DNA from 4 places in the Bacillus sp. FAU18 genome. Region 4 is predicted to be linked to each of the others. Evidence: riboswitches for the same ligand, from Rfam matches in the RefSeq annotation. Region 4 holds a riboswitch; each other region holds the start of a gene.
What was found. Region 4 has a riboswitch for S-adenosylmethionine ahead of AC0OMU_RS06640 (2-hydroxyacid dehydrogenase). Riboswitches for the same ligand answer to the same signal wherever they lie in the genome.
Positions count from the first base shown of each region.

Region 1: another riboswitch for S-adenosylmethionine. It lies ahead of metN (methionine ABC transporter ATP-binding protein MetN); the one in region 4 lies ahead of AC0OMU_RS06640 (2-hydroxyacid dehydrogenase).
Region 2: another riboswitch for S-adenosylmethionine. It lies ahead of metK (methionine adenosyltransferase); the one in region 4 lies ahead of AC0OMU_RS06640 (2-hydroxyacid dehydrogenase).
Region 3: another riboswitch for S-adenosylmethionine. It lies ahead of AC0OMU_RS05000 (phosphoadenylyl-sulfate reductase); the one in region 4 lies ahead of AC0OMU_RS06640 (2-hydroxyacid dehydrogenase).

Region 1 covers NZ_JBVYHZ010000004.1:1,220,312-1,223,404, reverse strand. Annotated here, with positions in the region: gene gcvH (glycine cleavage system protein GcvH) at 1-103, shown strand, start outside; gene AC0OMU_RS17495 (YusG family protein) at 159-395, shown strand; gene AC0OMU_RS17490 (toprim domain-containing protein) at 473-835, shown strand; gene AC0OMU_RS17485 (thioredoxin family protein) at 837-1,157, shown strand; gene AC0OMU_RS17480 (SCP2 sterol-binding domain-containing protein) at 1,264-1,608, shown strand; SAM riboswitch class I at 1,723-1,829, shown strand; gene metN (methionine ABC transporter ATP-binding protein MetN) at 1,935-2,960, shown strand; gene metP (methionine ABC transporter permease MetP) at 2,953-3,093, shown strand, end outside.
Region 2 covers NZ_JBVYHZ010000004.1:939,554-942,646, forward strand. Annotated here, with positions in the region: gene asnB (asparagine synthase (glutamine-hydrolyzing)) at 1-41, opposite strand, end outside; gene metK (methionine adenosyltransferase) at 191-1,393, opposite strand; SAM riboswitch class I at 1,561-1,699, opposite strand; gene pckA (phosphoenolpyruvate carboxykinase (ATP)) at 1,896-3,093, shown strand, end outside.
Region 3 covers NZ_JBVYHZ010000003.1:901,995-905,087, forward strand. Annotated here, with positions in the region: gene pyrF (orotidine-5'-phosphate decarboxylase) at 1-315, shown strand, start outside; gene pyrE (orotate phosphoribosyltransferase) at 312-944, shown strand; SAM riboswitch class I at 1,089-1,194, shown strand; gene AC0OMU_RS05000 (phosphoadenylyl-sulfate reductase) at 1,356-2,057, shown strand; gene cysP (sulfate permease) at 2,069-3,093, shown strand, end outside.
Region 4 covers NZ_JBVYHZ010000003.1:1,308,953-1,312,045, reverse strand. Annotated here, with positions in the region: gene AC0OMU_RS06645 (molybdopterin oxidoreductase family protein) at 1-1,356, opposite strand, end outside; SAM riboswitch class I at 1,505-1,596, shown strand; gene AC0OMU_RS06640 (2-hydroxyacid dehydrogenase) at 1,679-2,704, shown strand; gene AC0OMU_RS06635 (FGGY-family carbohydrate kinase) at 2,736-3,093, shown strand, end outside.

The sequences.
Region 1 (3,093 bases), on a different contig from region 4:
GTACGAAAAAGCATGGATGATCGTCGTTGAGCCATCTGACGCTTCTGAAATTGAAAAACTGATGACAGCAGAGCAATACGAAGAGATGACACAAGAAGACTAAAACAGGATAGCCGTAAAAGCAATTGGACACGCTAACGTTATGGGAGGTGTCCAATATGGCTTTCGACAAACAAAAGCTCGATGTCACCAATGACGTGACAGGCCGCTTTCAAAATGGCCGGCTCTCGTTATATCATGATAATGAGATGATCGGCCAAATGACAAGCATGAATGAATATGAGCTTAAGTCCGGTTATTCCTTTGAAAATGAGAAATTTTATAAGACAGCCGATGTGGTCTCTGGAGACGACGCAAAATATGTAGATTGTGACTACGAAAACGGCTGGTGTTAATGTTGGCGGTGAATTTCACTGCCTTCTTTTACAATCTGAACGTTTCAAATTTGACGCGGCAGGTGAACAAGATGAAGATGGATGAGCTGGAAAAGGTTATGATTGTCGAGGGGAAATCAGATAAAGAGAAAATCGAAAGCGTCCTGAATGAGCCGGTGCGCATTATCTGCACAAACGGAACAATCAGCCAGCTGAGGCTTGAGGAATTGGCTGACGAGCTTTATGATAAAGACGTCTATATATTAGTTGATGCTGATGAATCAGGTGAGAAATTGAGAAAACAGCTGAAGCGTGAATTTAATGAAGCCTGCCATCTCCATATCGACAGAGCCTATAAGGAAGTAGCGGCTGCGCCCAGGCACCACGTCGCCTCTGTATTGCTGCGTGCGAATCTGAATGTCCATACTATTTTTCTTGAAAGAAAGTCCCGAGGTGTATAGCATGAAAGAACTCCAAGAACACGAACTTGACCACATTGAAGATGATGTGTACCTTCTATATTTATATACTCCGTTTTGCGGCACCTGCCAGCTTGCAAGCAAAATGCTGACAGTGGTGAAAGAAATGCTGCCTGATGTCGCCTTCTATCAAAACAATGTCAATTACTCTCCGACATTCGCAAAAGCGTATCAAATTGAAAGCGTCCCTTGTTTTCTGCTGTTTAAAGGCGGAAAGATGGTCGAAAGAGGATATGCATTTCATTCCGTTTCTTATTTATATGAGCTGATCAAACAAAAATCATCTTCCGCATCCCATTTATGACATATTTCTCAGCATATCCAATGAAATTGTCGTTCGTTTTATAAAGGGGTTCTTGCGACAAAGAGAGAAATGTGTATGTATGACCAACAAATAGGAGGTTGTACATATGGAGAAAGCGGAAGTTTTAGAAGATGAGTATCAGCATCTGTTTTTAAAACCCCTTTTGAATGCCTCAACATTGCTCATTACCTTCCAAGGAGAAGCAGAAGCCTTAACCGTCTCAATAAACGAACAGGGAGAAATGAAAAAAGTTTCCCCGCCCCAAACGTCCAACCTGACCTTTTACGGAAACCAAACGGAAATTATTGATTTATTGCACGGAGACATTTCCCTTCAGCACCTCATTCAGAGCGGAAGCCTCAAAGTAAAGGGGTCATTCAGGGCCCTGTTAAAACTGGAAGCCATTCTCTGGCTGACAAATGGATTTTTTCAGAGGATTTTAAAAAATTAAAAAATAATAAATTATTATAATAGTAAAAGTTGACATCATTTATTTTATTGACATTTAATCATTCGCCGTGCTATTCTACATTAAGAATTTCCGGACGAAAAAGACTATATATTTCTCTTATCAAGAGAGGTGGAGGGAAGTGCCCTATGAAGCCCGGCAACCATCAACACTGTTGAAATGGTGCCAATTCACACGAAGCGTTCAGCTTTGAAAGATGAGAGAAAGGCATTTTATATAAGCCTTTCTGCTCAAGTGTGCAGAAAGGCTTTTCTTTTGCAGAAAAAACCGGAAGATTTCTTAGAATAGTGTTAAGGCAGGTGATTGCTTTGATCAATCTTCAGGATGTTTCAAAAATTTACAAGTCGAAACATGGAGATGTCAATGCTGTCCAAAATGTCTCGCTTTCCATTAAAAAAGGTGAGATTTTTGGAATTATAGGATATAGCGGAGCTGGTAAGAGTTCCTTAATCCGTCTGCTGAACGGCCTTGAGAAACCAACCTCAGGAACCGTGGAAGTGGCGGGAACCAAGATTAATGAAGTAAATGGACGCGGTTTAAGAAAAGCACGCCATGAGATCAGTATGATTTTCCAGCATTTCAATTTGCTTTGGTCGCGGACTGTCAGAGATAATATCATGTTTCCTTTGGAAATTGCCGGAGTGAAAAAGAGCGAGCGGATCAAGCGCGCCAATGAACTGATTAAACTGGTAGGTTTAGAAGGAAAAGAAAAATCATATCCGTCCCAGCTGAGCGGCGGTCAGAAGCAGCGTGTGGGAATTGCCAGAGCGCTTGCAAACAATCCGAAGGTTCTTCTTTGTGACGAAGCGACATCAGCATTAGATCCGCAAACGACAGATTCAATTCTGGATCTATTGTCCGATATTAATGAAAGACTCGGTTTGACGATTGTGCTGATTACGCACGAAATGCATGTCATCCGCAAAATCTGCAACAGAGTCGCCGTCATGGAAAACGGCAAGGTGGTCGAAGAAGGCGAGGTTCTCGATGTCTTCAAAAATCCAAAGGAACAAATGACAAAACGATTTGTTCAGCAGGTGACAGAGCCGGAAGAAACGAAAGAGACGCTTCAGCACCTTCTTGATGATACAGCATCAGGAAAAATGGTTCAGCTCACATTTGTCGGTGAGTCAGCTGAACAGCCTCTGATTACAGAGATGATCAGAAACTTCAATGTCAGCGTCAATATTCTGCAAGGGAAAATTTCGCAGACGAAGGATGGGGCTTACGGTTCACTGTTCATCCACATTGACGGGGACGAGGAAGAAGTGCAAAACGTGATCCGATTCATTAATGACAAACAGGTGAAAGCAGAGGTGATCACGAATGTTTGAAAAATACTTCCCGAACGTTGATTTAACTGAATTATGGAACGCGACATATGAAACACTTTATATGACGCTGATTTCTTTACTGTTTGCTTTTGTCATCGGGGTCATCCTCGGCTTGCTGCTCTTTCTGACGAGC
Region 2 (3,093 bases), on a different contig from region 4:
GCTAACGGATGCTTGTTAAAAACCCCGACAAATCCACACATAGTATTGCCTCCATAATTAAAATTGTCATCATTGAACCCCTATTTATAGACGCTGTGAATAGTATTTGGTTTCACAGTTATGTAAAAAAATAAACATGAATACAACGATAAAAAAGGGAAAGCCGCTTAACCAGTAAGCGGCTATAAAATTATTCTCCTAACGCTTCTTTACGCAGCTGCTCCGCTTTGTCTGTGCGCTCCCATGGAAGGTCAACATCGTGACGTCCAAAGTGGCCGTACGCAGCAGTTTGTTTGTAGATCGGACGGCGCAAATCAAGCATTTTGATAATGCCGGCAGGTCGTAAATCAAAGTTATTGCGAACAACTTCAATCAGTTTTTCCTCAGAAGCTTTTCCTGAACCGAATGTGTTGATTGAGATTGACACAGGCTGTGCAACACCGATCGCGTAAGCAAGCTGTACTTCGCAAGAATCAGCAAGCTCAGCCGCAACGATGTTTTTCGCAACGTATCTTGCCGCATAAGCTGCAGAACGGTCTACCTTCGTCGCGTCCTTACCTGAGAACGCGCCTCCGCCGTGGCGTGCATAGCCGCCGTACGTATCAACGATGATTTTGCGTCCTGTAAGTCCCGCATCCCCTTGAGGCCCTCCGATTACGAAACGTCCTGTAGGGTTGATGAAATATTTTGTTTCTTCATCAATCAGCTCTTCAGGAACAACCGGATTGATTACATGTTCTTTAATGTTGCGCTGAATTTGCTCAAGTGTAATTTCAGGGTGATGCTGAGTGGAAATCACAATCGCGTCAATGCGGACTGGTTTGTTATTTTCATCGTACTCAACCGTTACCTGTGTTTTGCCGTCAGGGCGAAGGTACGGAAGAATATCTTCTTTACGGACTTCACTTAGGCGGCGGGCTAATTTATGGGCAAGTGAAATTGGAAGAGGCATAAGCTCTTTCGTTTCGTTGCACGCATAACCGAACATTAATCCTTGGTCACCCGCACCAATCGCTTCAATTTCTTCGTCGCTCATTGTGCCTTCACGGGCTTCAAGCGCTTGGTCTACGCCCATCGCGATATCAGCAGACTGCTCATCAATTGATGTTAAAACCGCACAAGTTTCCGCATCAAATCCGTATTTTGCACGTGTGTATCCGATTTCTTTAATGGTTTGGCGAACCGTTTTCGGAATGTCAACATACGTAGAAGTTGTGATCTCTCCGCTTACAAGAACCAAACCTGTTGTCACAGATGTTTCACAAGCAACACGCGCGTTAGGGTCTTTCTTTAAAATTTCATCTAAAATGCTGTCAGAAATCTGGTCACAGATTTTATCCGGATGCCCCTCCGTAACAGATTCTGATGTAAATAAACGACGATTTTTACTCATGATTTGCTTCCTCCTGCACAAGGCCTCCCGAAAGACCTTGTATATATGATACGGAACTCGCTCCCTCTTATACAATGTACAGTTATATTAGAGAATGTTAATTGGCATATTTATGAAATAAAAAAACCTTTTCCATCGAGGAAAGGGTTTGGTCTTTGTGCCTTTCACTCTTATCGCTCAAGGAATCATACAACCTTGCAACAGGTTAGCACCTTGGTTGTCTCACTCAGTTGAACATAATAAATAACAGAGAAACCGGTTGCTGGGCTTCATAGGGCCTGTCCCTCCGCCAGCTCGGGATAAGAGTATCCGCTCAATGAAATATCTTATCGTAAAAGGGTTTGCAATGTCAATATGATTCAGAAGAAATAGGCACCTATATTGAGGGAAAACAATGGAAATGCACACACAAAAAATAATAAATAGTATAGACTATTTGAAAATATATGTTATACTAATTCACAATTAGCAAAACACAAAAAACGATAAAGGAAGGTTTCATATGAACTCAGTTGATTTGACCGCTGATTTACAAGCCTTATTAACATGTCCAAATGTGCGTCATAATTTATCAGCAGCACAGCTAACAGAAAAAGTCCTCTCCCGAAACGAAGGCATTTTAACATCCACAGGTGCTGTTCGCGCGACAACAGGCGCTTACACAGGACGCTCACCTAAAGATAAATTCATCGTGGAGGAAGAAAGCACGAAAAATAAGATCGATTGGGGCCCGGTGAATCAGCCGATTTCAGAAGAAGCGTTTGAGCGGCTGTATACGAAAGTTGTCAGCTATTTAAAGGAGCGAGATGAACTGTTTGTTTTCGAAGGATTTGCCGGAGCAGACGAGAAATACAGGCTGCCGATCACTGTCGTAAATGAGTTCGCATGGCACAATTTATTTGCGCGGCAGCTGTTTATCCGTCCGGAAGGAAATGATAAGAAAACAGTTGAGCAGCCGTTCACCATTCTTTCTGCTCCGCATTTCAAAGCGGATCCAAAAACAGACGGCACTCATTCCGAAACGTTTATTATTGTCTCTTTTGAAAAGCGGACGATCTTAATCGGCGGAACTGAGTATGCCGGTGAAATGAAGAAGTCCATTTTCTCCATTATGAATTTCCTGCTGCCTGAAAGAGATATTTTATCTATGCACTGCTCCGCCAATGTCGGTGAAAAAGGCGATGTCGCCCTTTTCTTCGGACTGTCAGGAACAGGCAAGACCACCCTGTCGGCAGATGCTGACCGCAAGCTGATCGGTGACGATGAACATGGCTGGTCTGATACAGGCGTCTTTAATATTGAAGGCGGGTGCTACGCTAAGTGCATTCATTTAAGCGAGGAAAAGGAGCCGCAAATCTTTAACGCGATCCGCTTCGGGTCTGTTCTCGAAAATGTCGTTGTTGATGAAGATACACGCGAAGCCAATTATGATGATTCCTTCTATACTGAAAACACGCGGGCAGCTTACCCGATTCATATGATTGACAACATCGTCACTCCAAGCATGGCCGGCCATCCGTCAGCAATTGTATTTTTGACGGCTGATGCCTTCGGAGTCCTGCCGCCGATCAGCAAACTGACGAAGGAGCAGGCGATGTACCATTTCTTGAGCGGTTACACGAGTAAGCTTGCCGGAACCGAACGTGGTGTAACGTCTCCTGAAACGACGTTTTCTACATGCTTCGGCTCACCGTTCCTGC
Region 3 (3,093 bases), 410 kb from region 4:
ATTGAAAAGTCTCTGATTGATACGGTTGTGCACTACAGCAAACAGGCGGAAGAAAGCGGACTGGATGGAGTGGTCTGCTCTGTTCATGAAGCAAAAGCCATTTACCAAGCGGTGTCGCCTTCATTTCTGACTGTCACTCCGGGGATCAGAATGTCAGAGGACGCTGCGAATGACCAAGTCCGCGTAGCGACGCCTGCCATTGCAAGAGAGAAAGGTTCATCAGCGATTGTAGTAGGACGCTCGATTACAAAAGCGGAAGACCCGGTAAAAGCCTATAAGGCTGTCAGACTTGAATGGGAGGGAATCAAATCTTGAAACAAATCATCGCAAAACATCTATTAGACATCCAAGCTGTATTTTTACGCCCGAACGAGCCGTTCACATGGGCAAGCGGCATTTTATCACCAATCTACTGTGACAACCGCCTTACGCTATCTTTCCCAGAGGTCAGAAACGAAGTTGCCTCAGGTATCAGCAAGCTTGTCAAAGAGCATTTTCCTGAAGCTGAAATGATTGCGGGAACAGCAACTGCCGGTATTCCTCATGCTGCTCTTGCGGCTGACCGTTTGAATCTTCCGATGTGTTATGTGAGGAGCAAGCCGAAGGCGCACGGAAAAGGCAATCAGATTGAGGGAGCTGTGCAAGAAGGGCAAAAAACAGTCGTCATTGAAGACTTAATTTCCACAGGAGGCAGCGTGCTTGAAGCTTGTGCAGCTCTACAAGCGGCCGGCTGTGAAGTGCTTGGTGTCGTCTCAATCTTTACGTACGGACTTCCAAAAGCGGAGGAAGCCTTCGCAAAGGCAGAACTGCCATACTACTCATTAACTGATTATGATACGCTCACAGAGGTCGCGCTTGAAAACGGAAATATTCATTCAGATGATCTAAAAAAGCTGCAAACATGGAAACGAAATCCCGAGTCAAAAGATTGGTTTAAAAAATAAAAAATAAATTCAAATGATGTAAAGAGGCTTCAAAGCCTTGCTGTACTTGAAAACAGGCTATGAGGCCTGTTTTTTTATTAATCCTATAAAAAAAGTCGGGTTGACTTATGTTAGAATTGTGCTAAAATTTACTACAAATCTAAAAACTTATCAAGAGCGGCTGAGGGACTGGACCTATGAAGCCCGGCAACCTGCATAGTTTGTAAGGTGCTACTTCCAGCAAAATGAATTCCATTTTGAAAGATAAGGGCTGCATGCTGTTCCTGTCTTTCTTTCCGCCGGATTGAAAGTTTTTTATTTTAAGAGGTAAAAAGGCTATCTGTATATCAGCAGCCGCGAATCACATTACATGGGAAAAGACAACCGGCAGAAAGCTACTGTTTGTTTGTCTCCGAAAGGAGGAAAGAAGAAATGTTAACGTATGATAATTGGGAAGAACCAACGATTACATTTCCGGAAGACGATCCTTATAAAGGAGCGCTGTCAGTTTTAAAATGGGCATACGGCCATTACGGCAATCAGCTTGTTTATGCCTGCAGTTTCGGAATTGAGGGAATCGTTCTGATTGACTTAATTTATAAAGTGAAAAAAGACGCAGAGATTGTGTTTCTTGATACAGGACTTCATTTTAAAGAAACCTATGAAACAATTGAACGAGTGAAAGAGCGTTATCCGGGTCTTAATATCATCCTGAAAAAACCAGACCTCACCCTTGAGGAACAAGCCGAAGAACATGGTGACAAGCTGTGGGAAAGAGAGCCGAATCAGTGTTGCTATCTTAGAAAGGTCGTTCCTTTAAGAGAGGCGCTTTCAGGACATCCAGCCTGGCTTTCCGGCCTGCGCCGTGATCAAGGGCCAAGCCGTGCCAATACGAATTTCTTAAACAAAGATGAAAAATTCAAGTCAGTAAAAGTTTGCCCGCTTATCCATTGGACTTGGAAAGACATTTGGAGATACACATCCCGGAATGAACTGGACTACAATCCGCTTCATGACCAAGGATATCCAAGTATTGGCTGTGCGCCTTGCACTGCTCCCGCTTTTACAGCAGAGGATTTGCGCTCAGGCAGATGGAATGGTATGGCGAAAACAGAATGCGGACTGCATGAATAAGGAGCTGCAAAATGGAATTAGCCGCTATTTTATTTAGCTTGTTTTTTGCGATGAATATTGGTGCAAGCGGCGCTGCAGCTTCGATGGGGGTTGCTTACGGCTCCGGAGCCATCAAAAAGAAAACCTACGCTTTGATCCTATGCGCAGTCGGTGTCTTTGCCGGGGCGGTCATTGGCGGAGGCGAGGTTGTAAAAACAATCAGCTCCGGCATTATTCCTGAGCAGACGATTACACTGACGATTGTTTGCATCATTATTGGAGCTGCTGCCCTGTCGCTCTTTACTGCTAATCTGCTCGGCATTCCTTTGTCGACAAGTGAAGTAACAGTCGGGGCGGTTGTCGGCGTGGGAGTGGCTTATAAAGTATTGTTTGTGAACAATCTTCTGATCATTGTGTCATTTTGGGTTTTTGTCCCGCTGTTCGCTTTCGGCTTCACCTATTTCGTATCTAAGCTGTTTCGTTATTTTAAGATTGAAGTAAAATCTTCTAAAAAACAAAAAATCCTCGGCATTGTTTTGTTAGTTGCCGGATTTTTCGAAGCATTCTCTGCCGGCATGAATAACGTGGCGAATGCTGTTGGCCCGTTAGTAGCTGCCGGTGTGCTTGATGTCGGAAAAGGAACCTTGTATGGAGGAGCTTTTGTTGCTCTTGGCGCACTGTTATTAGGCCGGCGTGTGCTAGAAACAAACGGGAAGAAAATTACGAGATTCTCCAAAGGGGAAGGCATTCTCTTATCCGGTACAGGAGCAGGACTTGTGATCATCAGTTCTGTATTTGGGATGCCGGTGCCCTTGGCGCAAGTCACGTCATCGTCTATTATCGGAATAGGCATGGCAAAAAACGGTCCGAACGTGTTCCATAAACAAGTTGTTCAAACGATGCTGAAGGTATGGATCGCATCGCCGTTTTTATCTTTATCGATTTCTTATCTGCTTGTATCCTTGTTTTTAAAAGCAGATTATTATTCGATCTTTATCATGGTAAGTGTGCTTTTAGCGGCGGGCGGTGCCGTCAGCCTGACAAAGGCCATTCGTAA
Region 4 (3,093 bases):
CTGCTGAAGCTGAATGTAATGGTGCCAGTAGGAGGTGTAAAAATCAGTATTTTCAAAAGCGGATGTTGCAGGCAGTACAATGTCCGCATATGCAGCCGTTTCCGTTAAAAACAAATCATGAACCACAGTAAACAAGTCTTCCCGCAGCAAGCCCTGTCTGACTTTGTTTGCTTCCGGCGCAACGACGGCCGGGTTTGTTCCGTAAATAAAAAGAGAGCGAATCGGCGGATCTGTTTCCAAAAGCACCTTGCCAAGCTGATTCATATTAAACGACCTCGGTGTGCGCCCTTGCAATAAGTCGGGCCGCTGCAAGGCATTTGTGTTATATTCTAAAATTCCGCTGTTATGCTTAATTGCGCCGCCCCCTGTGTGCAGCCATTGGCCGGTGATCGCCGGAAGACAGGCAATCGTCCTTACAATCATCCCACCGTTATCGTGATGCTGGGGTCCGTTTCCGATTCTGATAAAAGAAGGGGAGGTTTCCCCGTACATTTTTGCCAGTCGGTAAATATCTTTGGTACTGACACCGGTGATCGTCGACACCTTTTCAGGATCATATTGTTTCACGTGTTCACGGAGCTCTTCATAGCCAACCGTGTACTCGGACAGAAATGCTTCATCATGAAGGTTGTCTTTAAATAAAATGTGCATGATGCCAAGAGCAAGTGCACTGTCTGTTCCCGGCTTTATTGGAATAAACCAATCTGCGAGACGTCCTGTTTGATTTTTATGCACATCGATCACAACAATTTTGGCACCTTGTTTTCGCGCTTTTTGGGCGATTGTAATTTGGTGCATGTTTGTGCTGACCGCATTGATTCCCCAAAAAATAAATAGTTTTGTATGAACGGTTTCCTCAGGATCGATTCCCGCGCTTATGCCCATTGTATATTTATAGCCTTCAGATCCCGCTTTGCTGCAAATCGTCCGTTCAAGCTGGCTTGACCCCATGCGGTAAAAAAAGCGGCGGTCCATTCCTTCAGCTGTCAATTTCCCCATGTTTCCGTAAAAGCTGTAAGGAAGTATGCTTTCAGCTCCCTCTTCATCAATCAGCTGTTTCCAGCGGGAGGTGATCGTATCGATTGCCTCTTCCCAGGAAATCGGTTCAAATATCGCTTGGCCTTTCGCACCTGTTCGTTTGAGCGGTGTAGTCAGCCGCTTTTCATCATAGATGCGCTCCGTCATATTCCGGACTTTGTTGCATATGTTTCCAGCTGTGACAGGATGATCAGGGTCTCCTTGCACTTTTACGATTTTCCCGTCTTTTTTATGTATTAACAATCCGCACTGATCCGGGCAGTCCAGCGAGCAAACGGATTTGAAAATGCCGTTTTGTTGTGTGGCAAAAGATTTCATGGCCCAGTTCCTCTCTCTAGTTAGATATTTTGTAAGAATTATAACATTTCCGATGATAACGTCAATTCTGAAAAAAAGAGATTGACATCAATATGAGACTTCTTTATGATAAACGTATTCTTTATTCTGAAAATTACATACTCAACATTTTCTATCCAGAGAGGTGGAGGGACTGGCCCTATGAAACCTCGGCAACATTATTGTGCCAATTCCAGCAAGCGACAGCTTGAAAGATAGGAAAGCAAGGTTTATACCGGCGTCTGCCTGTAACAGAGCGCGCCTATATATGAATCTCTTTCCATCTTCGGAAAGAGATTTTTTTATGAAAAATACGATGAAAAGGATGTTTTGCACCATGACGGTTTTGGTTACAGCACCGTACAACGAAGAAGGACGAAAAGAGCTAGAAAACTTGTTTGGCTCAGTTGCTTATCAATCTTGGAAGGAACAAGGCCGGGCATATCGGGAAGATGAACTCATTCAGCTGCTAAAAGCAACAAATGCGACAGGCTTGATTACTGAGCTTGATCAGGTAACAGACAGCGTATTTGCTTCTGTTCCCGAACTTTCATTTGTCGGTGTTTGCAGGGGAATGCCCTCCAATGTGGATGTGGCAGCTGCCTCAAAAAGAGGCATACCTGTTTTTTATACACCAGGGCGGAATGCACAAGCCGTTGCTGAAATGTTTATTGGAAATGTGATTACCTTTCTCCGCCATACCAGCGTCTCGAATCAATGGCTGAAGGATGGAAAGTGGGACAGTGATTACCTACAGGCTTATGTCAAATTTAAAGGAAATGAATTATCAGGAAAAACGGTTGGCATGATTGGGTTCGGGGCAGTTGGTCAAAGGATTGCAAAACTGCTGACTGCGTTTGACTGTAAAATAAAGTATTACGATCCATACATTCAAGACGATCATCCGCTGTATGAAAAAGTATCTCTTAAAACGGTGTATTCAGACAGTGATATCGTTTCTGTCCATCTGCCTCGTACTGAGGAAACACTTGGACTTATTGATCGGAAGTATTTTGATCTGATGAAACAGAGTGCGATTTTCGTCAATACTTCAAGAGCAGTTGTTGTAAACCGTGAAGATCTTTTATCTGTATTAAAAGAACATAAAATCAGAGGTGCGATATTAGACGTTTTTTATCATGAACCTCCAGAGGAATCAGATTATGAATTGATTTCATTGCCTAATGTTCTGGCAACACCGCATCTCGCTGGAGCAACATTTGAAGTGGAGGATCATCACGTGACGATACTGAATGAAGCCCTCAAAAAGTGGAAGGGTGAAAAAACTCTTAATATTCCGACAGTTTTTAACAAGGACGAACTGAACTGAAAACAGGGGGATAAGAAAGGAGGCTAAGAGAATGAAAAAACAAAAAGGCTATCTCGTTTTTGATATTGGCACAGGCAATGCGAGGGTAGCGGTCGTGAGTGTAACTGGCAGTGTTCTAACAGTTGAACGGGAGGACATTGTGTATTCCACAGAGACGCTTTACCCGGACAGCCGTTATTTTTCTCCTCAGGTGCTGTGGAAGCAGGTGATGAATTTGGCAAAACGTGCGCTATCCCGTTCGCATGATATTGACATCATTGGTTTGACATCGACGAGCCAAAGACAGGGGATTGTTTTGATTGATCAAAACGGCAATCCTTTTCTCGGGCTGCCGAACATCGATAATCGCGGTCGAGAGTGGGAGGCGAGCATTCCCGATCGGGAAGAGA